4 regions of the Streptomyces sp. NPDC047515 genome follow, and region 1 is predicted to be linked to each of the others. Evidence: riboswitches for the same ligand, from Rfam matches in the RefSeq annotation. Region 1 holds a riboswitch; each other region holds the start of a gene.
The links. Region 1 has a riboswitch for cyclic di-AMP ahead of ABZ826_RS24845 (M23 family metallopeptidase). Riboswitches for the same ligand answer to the same signal wherever they lie in the genome.
Positions count from the first base shown of each region.

Region 2: linked by a shared signal. The riboswitch ahead of ABZ826_RS21085 (transglycosylase family protein) and the one ahead of ABZ826_RS24845 (M23 family metallopeptidase) in region 1 are both predicted to bind cyclic di-AMP.
Region 3: linked by a shared signal. The riboswitch ahead of ABZ826_RS03870 (C40 family peptidase) and the one ahead of ABZ826_RS24845 (M23 family metallopeptidase) in region 1 are both predicted to bind cyclic di-AMP.
Region 4: linked by a shared signal. The riboswitch ahead of ABZ826_RS29515 (C40 family peptidase) and the one ahead of ABZ826_RS24845 (M23 family metallopeptidase) in region 1 are both predicted to bind cyclic di-AMP.

Region 1 covers NZ_JBEYTM010000033.1:21,835-25,371, reverse strand. Annotated here, with positions in the region: gene ABZ826_RS24860 (SPFH domain-containing protein) at 1-267, shown strand, start outside; tRNA gene ABZ826_RS24855 (tRNA-Met) at 361-434, shown strand; gene ABZ826_RS24850 (PP2C family protein-serine/threonine phosphatase) at 711-1,871, shown strand; cyclic di-AMP (ydaO/yuaA leader) riboswitch at 2,152-2,304, shown strand; gene ABZ826_RS24845 (M23 family metallopeptidase) at 2,316-3,537, shown strand, end outside.
Region 2 covers NZ_JBEYTM010000025.1:2,812-6,348, reverse strand. Annotated here, with positions in the region: gene eno (phosphopyruvate hydratase) at 1-1,084, opposite strand, end outside; gene ABZ826_RS21085 (transglycosylase family protein) at 1,491-2,243, opposite strand; cyclic di-AMP (ydaO/yuaA leader) riboswitch at 2,247-2,417, opposite strand; gene ABZ826_RS21080 (transglycosylase family protein) at 2,717-3,537, opposite strand, start outside.
Region 3 covers NZ_JBEYTM010000003.1:208,195-211,731, reverse strand. Annotated here, with positions in the region: gene pcrA (DNA helicase PcrA) at 1-1,178, opposite strand, end outside; cyclic di-AMP (ydaO/yuaA leader) riboswitch at 1,600-1,765, shown strand; gene ABZ826_RS03870 (C40 family peptidase) at 1,772-2,920, shown strand; gene ABZ826_RS03865 (hypothetical protein) at 3,044-3,397, opposite strand.
Region 4 covers NZ_JBEYTM010000046.1:40,831-44,367, reverse strand. Annotated here, with positions in the region: gene ABZ826_RS29525 (helix-turn-helix transcriptional regulator) at 1-106, opposite strand, end outside; partial or broken gene ABZ826_RS29520 (ATP-binding protein) at 311-741, shown strand; gene ABZ826_RS29515 (C40 family peptidase) at 1,094-1,567, opposite strand; cyclic di-AMP (ydaO/yuaA leader) riboswitch at 1,571-1,754, opposite strand; gene ABZ826_RS29510 (hypothetical protein) at 2,143-2,451, opposite strand; gene ABZ826_RS29505 (ATP-dependent Clp protease proteolytic subunit) at 2,459-3,094, opposite strand; gene ABZ826_RS29500 (MFS transporter) at 3,303-3,537, opposite strand, start outside.

The DNA.
Region 1 (3,537 bases):
GCCGCCTCGCTGCGCGACGGCAACCAGGAGCTCATCGCGGCCAACCGCGTCGTGGAGAACCTGCCGGCGCTGGCCGACGCGGCGGCGCGCGGCATGTCGGGGGCCGACCTCACCGTTCTCAACGGCACCAGCGGTGTCAATGAGATGGCTGCGGGCGTGGTCGGCCAGGGGCTGGCGATCCTCCATTCGCTGCAGCGCGGCGCGAGCGCGATGAAGTCACCGGCGGTCGACGGGAAGGCCGCTCCCCGTATCACCGAGACGAATTGATCTCCGGGGCCGGATCGAAGGGGCGGCGGGACGCGGGAGATTCGCCGAGTGGTCATGAGCGCGCCGGACATGGCGTAGAGTTGTGTTCATCGACGCGGGGTGGAGCAGCTCGGTAGCTCGCTGGGCTCATAACCCAGAGGTCGCAGGTTCAAATCCTGTCCCCGCTACTGAAGATTCAGGCCCGGCACGCACACAGCGTGCCGGGCCTGAATCATTTCCCCGTAGCCGTCCGGGGCGCCGTTCGCGTCGCCGCCGGTTCCCGGTCAGCGGTTCTTGGTTCCCGGACCTCGGGCTTGCGAAGGGGCGGGGCGGACGGTGTGTGAGCTGGACCACGCGTACCCCCATTGGCCGATGAGGAGTCGCCGCGCGCCTTCGCTCAGGTGAGCCTGGGGTGGGGCGCGGTACCGTCCGCAGCCGTGCGCGTACCGGGCAGGAGACCACAGGTGTGGAAGCGGCTGAAGCGGCACGGCAGACATGCCGGGGGTGGCGTCCGCACTCGGCGGTTCGTCCGCGCGCTGCCCGCCCTGATGATCGTCGGTGGGCTGGTGTTCGACTTCCTCACCCCGCCGCCCTTCACCGCCATTCCGCTGTTCGTGGCCGCGCCGCTGATCGCCGCGCCGTTCTTCTCGCTGTCCGGCACCATCCTCACCGCCGTCGCCTCGCTCCTGGCCCTCGTCGCGCTGAGGCTGCACAGCAACACGTTGCCGCAGGTCGTGCCGTTGATCGAGCTGCTCACCCTGGCCACGGTGTCGGTCCTCGCGGTCGTCATCAACGGGGTCGTGCGGCGCGGCAGCGAGCAACTGGCCTCCGCGCGGGTCATCGCGGAGACCGCCATGCGGGCGGTGCTGCCGAAGCCGTCCGACCGGATCGGCGGGCTGCATGTGGCGGCGCGGTACGTGGCGGCGCAGGCGGACGAGTTCGTCGGCGGTGACCTGTTCGCCGTGGCGGACACCCCGCACGGGGTGCGGCTCGTGGTCGGGGACGTGCGGGGGAAGGGGCTCGACGCCGTGGAGTCGGTGGCGGTGATCATCGGCGCGTTCCGGGAGGCGGCCGAGCAGGAACGTTCGCTGGAGGGCGTGGCGCAGCGGCTGGAGCGGGCGCTGGCGCGCGAGGGAACGGGGCGGGGCGGGCTGGACGCCGTCGAGGGCTTCATCACCGCCGTACTGGCCGAGATCCCGTCCGGGCTGTCGCGGGTACGGATCGTCAACCGCGGCCACCCCGAGCCGATCCTGCTGCATCCGGACGGGGCGCTGGATGTGCTGGGACCGTCGGTGCCCGCGCTGCCGCTCGGGATGGATCTGGGGGTGTGGCCCGACCGGGCGGACGAATGGGATCTGCCGGCGGGGACGACGCTGCTCCTCTACACCGATGGCCTCTCCGAAGCGCGCAACGCCGACGGGGTCTTCTACGATCCGGCGGCGCGGCTGCGCGGGCGGATCTTTCCGGGCCCCGAGGAACTGCTGTCCGCCCTGACCGACGACGTACGGCGGCACACGGGCGGCGAGACGACCGACGACATGGCGCTGCTCGCGGTCGTACGTCCTGCGGAGGGGCAACCGCACCGGCGCAGGACCGTGAAGATCGTGGGTCTGGACACGATGTGACGGGTGGGGCGGGCGCGTGGTGCGGACCGGGCGGAGTCTCGGGCACGGCATGCCACCGTCCGTAACCGAAGGGCGCCGCTCCGCATAATATTTGACGCAACGTCAGACGTCGGGTAATGGCTGAGGGTCGATCAACTCATCCGATTCCACCCGGGTATGTCCCGTAAAGTCCAGGCCAAAGTCGTGAACGATCAGTGGGAACGGCTTGGAATCGGGCCCGGGTGTCTATTAACGTTCGATAACGCAGCGCGGTCGTCCCAGCCGTCGTCAGTGGCGGCACCGTGCGCGAGCGCCGAATTCCGCAAGGGAACCGGGGAACCACCTACATGGGGTGAATCGGACACCTGTGTCTCACGAGAGGCAGAGGCGCCCGTAGGAGACCTTCCTGCTCCGAACCCGTCAGCTAACCCGGTAGGCGAGAAGGAAGGAAAGGAGTGCGCCCCCGTGGCGTCCAACAAGCCTGCCCCCGAGGCCCCCGTGCGGTTCACCTCGGACTTCGGCCCCGGTGTCGACTCCGGCCCCGGTGTCGACTTCGGCTCCGGTTCCGGATCTGACTACGGCTACGGCCCCGGTCACGGCCCGGGTTTCGCCTCTGACGCCGGACTGGGCTCCGACACCGGCTACGGCCCCGGTTTCGCCTCCGATGCCGGTTACGGAACCGCCGGGACGGGAACGGCGTTCGGCACCGGCTACGGCACCGAGCCGGGCGGCGACTTCGCCGGTGGGTCCGGTGAGTTCGGTGGGTCCGGCGACTCGGCAGAGCTCCGCAGGGAATTCCGCGCCGACGGCGACGGCGAGCCCGAACGAAGCCGGGACGAGTGGAACCCCACCGAGGAGTCCGTCCGCCCCGTGCGCGGCAAGCACCGCGTCGCCAAGCAGCGCAACGGACTTGCCCGTAGCTCCACCGTGCTCGGGGTCGGCGTCATCGCGGCGGTCGGTGCGGGCGGCATGGCCACCGCACAGAGCAAGCCGGCGGTCTCCATCTCCCTTCCCGATTCCATCGCGGACAATCTGCCCGACGCCAAGTCCCTTCCCGGCGTGGGTTCCCTGTTCTCCGGCGAGTCCGAAGCCGACAAGGCCGAGACCGTCGCCGCGTCCGCGCCGCTCACCACCGCCGGCATCACCACCGCCGAGGCCCAGCAGGGCACGACGGACGCGGGCGAGGTGCTCCGCGCCCGTATCCTCCAGCAGGCCGAGCAGCAGCAGGACGCCGCCGACGCCGAGGCCAGGGCCGCCCAGGAGAAGGAGGCCGCGCAGAAGGCCGCCGCCGAAGCCAAGAAGCAGCAGGACGCGGCCGAGGCCAAGGTCGCCGCCGAGAAGAAGAAGGCGGAGGAAGAGGCCAAGAAGAAGGCGGAGGCCCTTCGGCTCGCCAAGCTCGCCGCCGGCTACGCCATCCCGACCACCTCGTACACGATCACCTCGACCTTCGGCGAGGCCGGCTCGATGTGGTCCTCCGGCTACCACACCGGCCTCGACTTCGCGGCGCCGACGGGTACCCCGATCAAGGCCATACACGGCGGCACCATCAAGTCGGCCGGCTGGTCCGGTTCGTACGGCTACCGCACGGTGCTGGAGCTCGAAGACGGTACGGAGCTCTGGTTCTGCCACCAGTCCTCGATCGGTGTCAGCGTCGGCCAGGAGGTCACCACCGGCGAGACCATCGGCC
Region 2 (3,537 bases), on a different contig from region 1:
ACATCATGCACTTGAAGCCGTTGCGCTGGGCCAGCTCGACGGCGTCCAGCGTCTCGGTCAGCGAACCGATCTGGTTGACCTTGACGAGCAGGGCGTTGGCGGAGCCCTCCTCGATGCCGCGGGCCAGCCGCTCCGGGTTGGTGACGAACAGATCGTCGCCGACGATCTGCACCTTGGCGCCGAGCTTGTCGGTGATGACCTTCCAGCCGGCCCAGTCGTCCTCGTACAGCGGGTCCTCGATGGAGACCAGCGGGTACGCGGAGACGAGCTCCTCGTAGTACTCGGTCATCTCGGCGGCGGAGCGGGACTTGCCCTCGAACTCGTACTTGCCGTCCTTGTAGAACTCCGAGGCGGCGACGTCGAGCGCGAGCGCGATGTCCTTGCCCGGGACGTAGCCTGCCTCCTTGATGGCCTCGACGATGAGGTCCAGGGCGGCGCGGTTCGACTCCAGGTTCGGCGCGAAGCCGCCCTCGTCGCCGAGACCGGTCGAAAGGCCCTTGGTCTTCAGGACCTTCTTCAGCGTGTGGTAGACCTCGGCGCCCCAGCGCAGGGCCTCGGAGAAGGACTCCGCGCCGATCGGGGCGATCATGAACTCCTGGATGTCCACGTTGGAGTCGGCGTGCGACCCACCGTTGAGGATGTTCATCATCGGAACGGGCAGCAGGTGCGCGTTCGGGCCACCGAGGTAGCGGAACAGCGGCAGGTCCGAGGCCTCGGAGGCGGCGTGGGCGACGGCCAGCGAGACACCGAGGATGGCGTTCGCGCCGAGCGAGCCCTTGTTCTCCGTGGCGTCCAGGTCGAACATCGCCTGGTCGATCAGCCGCTGCTCGGTCGCGTCGTAACCCACGAGCTCCGGGCCGATCTGCTCGATCACGGCGAGGACGGCCTTCTCCACGCCCTTGCCCTGGTAGCGGTTGGGGTCACCGTCGCGAAGCTCAATGGCCTCGAACGCACCGGTGGAGGCGCCGGACGGCACGGCAGCACGGCCCGTGCTGCCGTCGTCGAGGCCGACCTCGACCTCGACCGTGGGGTTCCCCCGGGAGTCGAGGATTTCCCGGGCTACGACGACGTCGATGGACGGCACGAGGCATCTCCTTCTGGGATATGACACTGGTTGTGCAGGGTCACTTTGGCCTTGCGACAAGAGCCTAACCGGCCCGGCCCGCTCAGTCGGACTACCGCCCGCCCCCTGGGACGAAAAAGGACCCAAGAGCGAGCATCACGGGGCGAACAGCCAGAATTTTACTGGTCAGTAACTACAGAAGTTGAACGATCACGCACCGCTGGGCCCTCCCGGAGCCCGCCCCGCGCGGGCCGGAGCCGGCCCGTCCGGACGCGATACGGAGGCGACGCGCCCCGCCGGGACAGAGCTGCCGCACGCAGCGAGGTGACGCACCTCGCGGAAGCAGGGGGTCACACGGAAACCCCGGCCCGGCGCGTACGGGGGAACGCGCGCCGGGCCGGGGTGCTCAGGGAGGAGAGTTCCCGGACTACTTCGTCAGGTGCAGCTGCTGACCCGGGTAGATCAGGTCGGCGTCCTTGACGATGTCCTTGTTCAGCTCGAACAGGTGCTGCCAGCCGCCCTCGACCTTGTGGTCGGCAGCGATCTTGCTCAGGGAGTCGCCGGAGACGACCTTGTACTCGCCGTCGCCCTTCTTGACCTTCTCGCCGGTCGGGGTGGTGACGGTCTTCTTCGCCTCGGCCTGCGGGGCGGCGGAGCGGTCCGAGCGGTTGGTGGCGGGGGCCTCGGTGCGCTCGGCCTTCTTCGGCTGGACCTGCCGCTCGGGCGCGGCGGGGGCGCTCTGCTGCTGCGTGGCGCCGGAGTTGGTCTTCGAGGAGGAGCCGGTGTCGACGCCCGGGTCCACACCGTCGTTGCGCAGGTTGCCGGCGCCGGCGCAGCCCCAGGCACCCGGGCCCTGCAGGGCGAGGAGCTTCTCGGCCGTGGCGATCTGCTGGGCCTTGGTGGCCAGGTCGGCACGGGGGGCGTACTGCGTACCGCCGGCGGCGGCCCAGCTGGACTGCGAGAACTGCAGGCCGCCGTAGTAGCCGTTGCCGGTGTTGATGGACCAGTTGCCACCGGACTCGCACTGGGCGACAGCGTCCCAGGTGGCGACGGAGGCGGCGGAGGCACCGGTCGCACCCATCAGCGGGACGGCGACGGCGGTACCGGCGACACCGGCGAGCGTGGCGATACGGACGGCCTTGGACGGGCGACGGTGCTTGCCCTTGCTGGAAAACAGCATGGAACTTCTCCTCACCGACGCCTACGAGGTGAGCTGTCGGGTTCGGGCCAAGTGAGTTGCCCGGTCGCACGTCCTAGCACGCGACTTCACCCCAAGCCGCCCCTGATCCGTCTTTCGACGATCGGGCCGGCGCTTACCTGGGTCCCCCGCTCCTGCCTACGGCGCTTTACGCGTCTGTTCCCTTCGACCGACGGCAGGATTCGGCGTGACGGTCGACGGGGCCCGCGGTGCGAGCGGTTCCGACCGTAAACATAGGCAACCCCCACATTCAAAGATGGACACATCGGACAATCAGCCCTTACTTGCATCTGAGGAACCATCGTTTCCGCAGGTGGGAGGCAATACGGAAGGGCCCCCCGGGCGCGACACGCCAGTGACGTAAAGAGACCCATGTCTCACTTACGCATAAGTGGACATAGGTCCCTGAACTACCCCGGTTTTTGAGGGTCTATTAGCCGATTTTCAGACTGCCCTCAGTCGGCCTTCACATCGAGACGGAGGCTCTGGCCAGGGAGGATGAGGTCCGGGTCGGAGCCGACCGTCTCCTTGTTGGCCTCATAGAGCGCGGGCCAGCCGCCGGGAACCTTCTGTGCATCAGCAATCGCCCAGAGGTTGTCGCCGGAACGGACGGCGTACGCGCCGTCGACGGCCGACGCACCCGCGTCGCGGGCGTCGCCGCCGCCACGGGAGGCATGGCGGCCCGACTCGCGGTCGACGCCACCGTCCACGTCCCGGCTCTCCTCGGGCGCCGGAGTGCCGCGGTGCTTGCCACTCGTACCACTGGACGAGTCGGACGTACGGGGTGAATCGGACGTCTCGGAGGACGGGCCCGAGGACGGAACGGCCGACTCGGTGGCCGAAGGCTTCGCGGAGTTGCCCGCCTCGTCCGCCTTCTCTCCCGCCTTCTCGCCCGGCTTCTCGCCCGCCTGCTTGCCCGTCGGCTTGTGGGCGCCGCCCGATGGCGTGGCGGCATCGGACGGGGTCGCCGACGCGCCGTCAGCCGACTCCGCACCGTCCGCCGGCTCGGCGGAGTCCGTGACCCCCGGGTCGACACCCGGCAGCGTTCCGTCCACCGCGAGACCGGAGATGACCGCACAGCTGGGCCACGCCTTCGGCCCCTTGTCGGCCAGGACCTTCTGGGCCACGGCGATCTGCTGCGCGCGGCTGGCGAGGTCGGCACGCGGGGCGTACGACTCGCCGCCGTACGCCTTCCAGGTCTCCGGCGAGAACTGCAGGCCGCCGTAGAAGCCGTTGCCGAGGTCGGCGCTCCACATGCCGCCGCTCTCGCACTCGG
Region 3 (3,537 bases), on a different contig from region 1:
TCGGTGTCGGCGACGTAGCCGGTGATCCGGGCGCCCGTGCCGGCGTTCGTCCAGAGGTTCTTGGGGCGGCGGCTCTCGTTGCGCTCGATGACCGCGTTGGCGGCGGACAGGATCGTCTGCGTGGAGCGGTAGTTCTGCTCCAGCAGGATCGTCGTCGCGTTCGGGTAGTCCTCCTCGAACTGGAGGATGTTGCGGATGGTCGCGCCGCGGAACGCGTAGATCGACTGGTCCGCGTCACCGACGACGCACAGCTCGGCGGGGGCGTCGCCCTCGCCGGCCGGGCCGACCAGTTCGCGTACGAGGGTGTACTGGGCGTGGTTGGTGTCCTGGTACTCGTCGACCAGGACGTGCCGGAAGCGGCGGCGGTAGTGCTCGGCGACGTCGGGGAACGCCTGCAGCAGGTGGACCGTCGTCATGATGATGTCGTCGAAGTCCAGCGCGTTGGCCTCGCGCAGCCGGGACTGGTACATCGCGTAGGCCTGGGCGAGGGTCTTCTCGAAACCGTCCGCGGCCTGGCCGGCGAAGGTCTCCTCGTCGATCAGTTCGTTCTTCAGGTTGGAGACCTTGGCCGTGAACGACTTCGGCGGGAAGCGCTTGGGGTCGAGGTCGAGATCACGGCAGACCAGGGCCATCAGCCGCTTGGAGTCGGCGGCGTCGTAGATCGAGAACGACGAGGTGAAGCCGAGCTTCTTCGACTCGCGGCGCAGGATGCGTACGCACGCGCTGTGGAAGGTCATGACCCACATGGCGTTGGCGCGCGGTCCGACGAGCTGCTCGACGCGCTCCTTCATCTCGCCCGCGGCCTTGTTGGTGAAGGTGATCGCCAGGATCTGGCCGGGGTGCACCCCGCGCTCGGCGAGGAGGTGGGCGATCCGGTGGGTCAGCACCCGGGTCTTGCCGGAGCCCGCCCCGGCCACGATGAGCAGCGGGGAGCCGGCGTGGACCACCGCGGCGCGCTGTTCGGTGTTCAGCCCGTCGAGGAGCGCCGCGGAGTCGATGACGGGGCGGTGCGCACCGTCACGGTAGTACGCGTCCCGGGGCGGCGGGGGCCCGTCGAAGACGCCCGCGAAGAGGCCCTCCGGCACCGCTTCGGGTGCGGAGTCCTCGGGAGGCGGCGGGGGCTCTTCCTCCGAGTGCTGGAGGCCGGCCAGGAAGCTGTCGTCAAAGAGGCTGCTCATCGCTTGTCGAGTCTAAGGGCTGTCCCGTAATCCCGGGCGGGCGCACGACCACAGCTACGGCACCTCGCTGCGCTGTCGGAACGTCCGTATACGTCCAGTATGCGGATGTTCCTCCGCCTTGCGATGCACCGCATCCGACGCCCCGCGCTGTTCCGCCAGGGATTACGGGACAGCCCTCAGGCCGCCGCACCGACACACGGCTGCCGCATGGCGAACCGCACCCGGCAGCCAGGTACACAAAGAAAGCGGACACCCACATTCCGTAGGGATTTCCGGGCCTCCGCCGGCCCCGTCGCCCCCACCCCACGAAGGTCACGAAAATGTATCGGGCATATCGAACATCGACCTTCACAGCAGCACCATGGATTGGCTAGCGTGCTCGACCGGGCGGCCCGTACCCCCTGAGGCGAACCACGCCGAGCGGGCGCCCTCGCCGAATCCGGGCTGTCCACGCGGGCGTTCGGAACCGGGGACCCACATGCACAACCGGGGTGAATCGGCCCATATCCCCCACTCGGACCGTAGGGCAGCCTTCCGTTCCGCCCGAACCCGACAGCTAACCCGGTAGGCGGTCCACGGAAGGAGATGCCGTCTTGGCATCGCATCGCAAACCGCGTACCCGGGTGCGCACCACCACACCGGCCGTCGGTCTCACGACGGCGGCGCTGGCGTCCGTGACCCTGCTCTCCACGCAGAGCGCCACGGCGGCCCCCGCGCCGAAGCCCAGCATCGAGGACGTCCAGAAGAAGGTCGACGACCTCTACCGGCAGGCGGGCACCGCGACCCAGCGGTACAACCAGGCGAAGGAGGACGCCGCCTCCCAGCGCGCCGAGGTCGACGCCCTCCTGGAGGACGTGGCGAAGCGCGCCGACAAACTCAACGACGCCCGCAGGACGCTCGGCGCCTACGCGGCCGCGCAGTACCGCACCGGCTCGCTCACCCCCAACGCCACCTTCTTCCTGGCCGACGACCCGCAGTCGTACTTCGACCAGAGCCAGCTGATGAACCGCATGACGGCTCAGCAGCAGAAGGCGGTCACGGACTTCCGCGCACAGCAGGTCAAGGCCTCGAAGAAGCGCGCCGAGGCGGTGCAGAGCCTGGAGACACTGACCACGACACAGACCACGCTGCGCACCAGCAAGCAGAACGTCCAGCGGAAGCTGGGCGAGGCGCGCGCGACGCTGTCGAAGCTGACCGCCGAGGAGAAGGAGCGACTGGCGGCGCTGGAGCGGAAGAAGGAGGCGGAGGCCGAGCGCAAGGCCGAGGAACTCGCGCGGCAGCAGGCCGCCGCCAAGGCGGCGGCGGGCCGCAAGGCCGAGGAGGCCGCGAAGGCGGCGGGGTCCGGCGGTGGTACGGGGACGGGCACCGGGACCGGCTCGGACAGCAGCGCCACCACCAAGGCGGAGAAGGTCCTCGCCTTCGCCAGGGCCCAGCTGGGCAAGCCGTACGTCTGGGGCGCGACGGGCCCGTCCTCGTACGACTGCTCCGGACTCACCCAGGCCGCGTGGAAGGCCGCGGGCGTCGACATCCCGCGCACCACCTGGGACCAGGTGAAGACAGGCACCAAGGTCGCCACGGCGGATCTGCGCCCGGGTGACCTCGTCTTCTTCTACGACGACATCAGCCACGTCGGCATGTACCAGGGCGACGGAATGATGATCCACGCGCCGAAGCCGGGGGCGAATGTGCGCGAGGAGTCGATCTACTACATGCCGATCTACGGCAGCGTGCGGCCGGCGTAACGGCCCGCTCCCCAGCGGCCGGCGCGTGGGCTGCCCCACGTGCCGGCCGGGCCGGACATCGCCTCGGCCCGGCTCAGCCCCGACCGCCGGACACCAGGCCGCGGCCCTCAGGCCTTCGGGCCCTCAGGTCCAGAGCGTGGCGATGAAGATGTTGGCGAGGGTCAGCCCGCCCACCGCCGCGAAGGCGCCCTTGTCGACCTTCTCCTCGTCCCGCTTGACGTAGACGAGCGCGAGGATGAAGACCAGGAGCAGCAGCTTGACCCCGATCTTTATGTTGTTCACATGGTGGTCGTCGGCCTCGTTGAGCCCGACCAGCGCGACCCCGGTGACCAGCATCGTCAGTGCGCCGTGCAGCATCGCCGGGACGAACCGGGCCGCGCCCGCGCCCATCGCCTTCATCTGGGTCAGGAAGCCGCCCAGCAGCGAGGCGATACCGATGATGTGCAGCGCGACGAAGACATGAATGAGTACGTCCATGAGGCCGCAGCCTAGCCCCGCCTATATCACCACTCCGCAGGCAGGTGCGGCTTCCTGGCACTTCACTCGTGTCTGCACCAATTGCCTGACTCTGTTGTCATTTTTCCGATCAAGCAGAGACAGCGCCGCGCCAAATTCAG
Region 4 (3,537 bases), on a different contig from region 1:
AGCCGAGCATCCGCGCGGCGTCCCGACTGGTCAGTCCCGACGCGTGGCGCAGGCTCCGGAGCTCCTCCCCGAGCTTGCGGCGTCGTACCGCAGGGCCGTACTGCATACGCGGCCTCCCTCCCTCTCGTGCCGAGCGGACAGTGTGGCGCCCGCATACGGTTTCGCGCGGCAGGGTTCACCGCATTGAGCGACAGGTATATGCATATCTTGGTGGATCGCCGTCGCAGGGGGCAGCATCAATGGCAACCTGGCGCGAAGCACAACCGGGGCCGATCCCGTGTCGGTCCGGGTGGGAAAGGGACGGCTCGCCATGGCAGACCATCAAGAAGCAAGCGTCACTCTGCCGAGCGATCCGGCCTCGGTCTCGGCGGCCCGGCGAGATGTGGCCCGGGTGCTCACCGAATGGGGCCTGACCTCCGACACCGAGTTCGCCGACAATATCCGCCTCATCGTCTCGGAGCTCGCGACCAACGCCGTCCAGCACACCTTCGGACAGTCGCCCACCTTCACCGTGGACCTGAGGCTGGAGCGGGAGGAACAGCTGCATCTGGGGGTGACGGACAGTCACCCGCGCTGGCCCCGTAGACTGCCCGCCGCCGTTCAGCAGGAAACGGGCGCGGCATGGTGATCATCCGGTATCTGGCCAAGGAGTGCGGCGGCCGGCTCACCGTCACCCCCACCGCCGACGGAGGCAAGACGGTCTGGATCGAGCTTCCCTGGCACATCCCCGTGCAGAGCTGACCAGTCGTCGATCCGCCCGCTGCACGCCTCGGTGCTCGCGGTCGCCCGGCCGGCGCAGCGGGTCCGATCTCGTCGCGCAACCATGTCCGGAGCGTCGCCGAGACGGCATTCGTTCGCTCATTCCGGCACACCACCCGAGTTCGTGCGCCGGAACGGAACGGGCGCCGGCCGTCGTACGCCCAGCGGCGTCCGGTCCACCGGAGCCACATCAGGGCGGCCGTGACGGAAGGCGCAGCGCGCCGGAGCAGGAGACCGGCCCCCACGGCACCGATGACGAGTCGATCAGCGGCACGGGACGGTGTATCTCCGACGGATCACGGCCGGAGGGCGGCCGTGATCCGTCGGACGGGAATCAGCCGACCCGCCCGTAGTAGACGCTCTTCGTCCAGATCTTCTCCAGCCGGACCACCGCGCCGGTCCTCGGCGAGTGCCAGATCTTGCCGTGGCCGGCGTAGATCCCCACGTGGTAGACGCTGCGACCGTAATGGAAGAAGACCAGGTCGCCGCGTTTCCTGCGCGAGGCCGAGACATGGCGGGTCTTGTTGTACTGCTGCTGGGCGGTGCGGGGCAGCTTCTTGCCCGCCTTCTTGAACGAATAGACCGTCAGCCCCGAACAGTCGAAGAGCTTGGGGCCGGTGGCCCCCCACCGGTACGGCGACCCCTTCTTCGACGCGGCGATGTTCAGCGCCTTCATCGAGGGAGTCGCCGCCTGGGCCTGCGGCGTGGCGCCCGGGGCGAGCATGGTGCCGCCGACGGCGGCCAGAGTCAGAACCGAGGCAGTACCGGCCCGGACGAGCAGAGACGGGACATGAACCTGCGCAGTCATGCGCAACCCTTCGTCAGCCGCCTGTGAAGGATGACCTGTCGGGTTCGGGCTGGCGAAGTTGCCCGGCCGCGCGCGGCGGCTTCACCCCGAGGGTCGACCGATGATCCGGTCGACCCGTTGTGCTCGGGTCCTCCACTCCTGCCGATCCACTTCTGTCGACCAGACATCCGGACGGCGGCAGGACTCGGCGTCCGCCCGGACCGCCCCGTCGTGGTGGCGGGGGCTTGTCGTCCCAGGGATCTTGACTCACCGACTGCCGGATTTCCGAGGGGAAACAGCGATTTGTGAGGCTCCTCACGACTGACCCGTTCGGGTGGAGGTGATGAATCCGGAGGCGGGGCCACTCATCGGGACCGGTCCCGTACCAGCGGTGGAATCACTAATTCCGGTCACTGGTCATCAGAAAAACGCAAGTTGAGATATCCCTCACGAGGGGGACTTCCTACGCCGAACGAGCGAGGAATTTCGAGGCGCCCACCGGGCGTGTCGTGTACGGGAGTTGGCCGAATCCCGGCCGCGGGCGAGGCTGGGGGAGTTGACCGGACCGCGCCGACGGCGGTGACGGGGGAGGTTGATCAACTCGGCGGAGCAGGGGGTGCGGTGACGCGTCCGGCCCGCCGCTCCCCGTCCAGTACGCGCAGGGCCCGCGCCAGGGTTTCCGCGTGGATCTGCGCCTCCCCGCGTTCATGCATCAATGCGAGGGCGTCTCGCAGCTCGATCGCCCGGGACGCCAGCGCCTGCGCGGCGCGCAGCGCGCCGTAGGTGTCGCTGCCGCGGGCGGGGTTGATCCGGCCCAGTTGGTCGAGGACTTCGAGGTAGCGGTCGATGAACTCCCCTTCGGCGCGGGTCAGTGCGGGCAGTTGCGGCAAGTGTGGCGGCTGCACCGGGCGTTCACCTCGGGCCGTGCGGGGGGAGCGATGACTTCCGGTTCTCAGTGAGGTGGTCCACCAGGCCGTACGCCTTGGCGCCCGGCGCGTCGAGAATGAGGTCGCGCTCGATGTCGGTGGCGATCTGGTCGGCGCTGCGGCCGGTATGGCGGGCCAGCAGTGTGATGAGCATCTCGCGAACCCGTTCCAGCTCCCGGGCCTCGATCTCCAGGTCAGAAGGCCGGCCCTGCACCGGCTCGCCGAGTGCGGGCTGCTGTACGACGACCCGGGCTCCCGGCAATGCGTGCCGCCGGCCGGGAGCGCCCGCGGCGAGCAGAACCGAGGCGCAGGAACCGGCCTGGCCGAGGCAGAAGGTCTCCACGTCGCAGGTGAGGTACTCCATCGTGTCGTAGATCGCGGACATGGCTCCGAACGAGCCCCCGGGGGAGTTGATGTAGAGGGAGACGGGTCGGTCCGGAGCGTCATGTTCCAGATACATGAACTGGGCGATCAGGTCGCTGGCCGCGGTGTCGTCGACCGGGGTGCCCAGGAACACGATCCGCTCGGCGAGCAGCTTGGAGTACGGGTCGAAGGTGCGGGTTCCGCTGGTCGTGCGCTCGGTGAACTCGGGCAGGACGTAGTGGGCGCTGGGACGGAACAGCATGAGCGATGCCTCTCCTCCGGGTCTGTACGCAGTCCGCCTGTCCGGCTCCGGGCGGGCCTGCGCGAGCTTCTGTAAGAAATGTACAGGACGTACAGAAGCTTATGATGCGGAGCACATCCGGTGATCCACTAAAAGTCCCAGGCCAGAGGCTGTTTCAACTGTTCGCCGAGGGCGGGTATCTCACAATCTGTCAGCGTGTCCGGCTTCAAGCCTGTTCGAGGGGGGCGGCGACCGCATGTCGGGCGGCCAGCGCCACGGTGGGGATCAGGGTGAGTGCGGCAATCACGGTGCCGACCACGACGGGGCCGGTGGACCCCAACCTGGAGCCGAGGGCGAGGCCCGCGATCCAGGAGCCGATGGCGGTTCCGAGGTTGAATGCCGAGACGGTCAGCGCGGAGGCCAGTACGGGGGCCTGACGTGCGTAGCGGACGGCCAGCGAC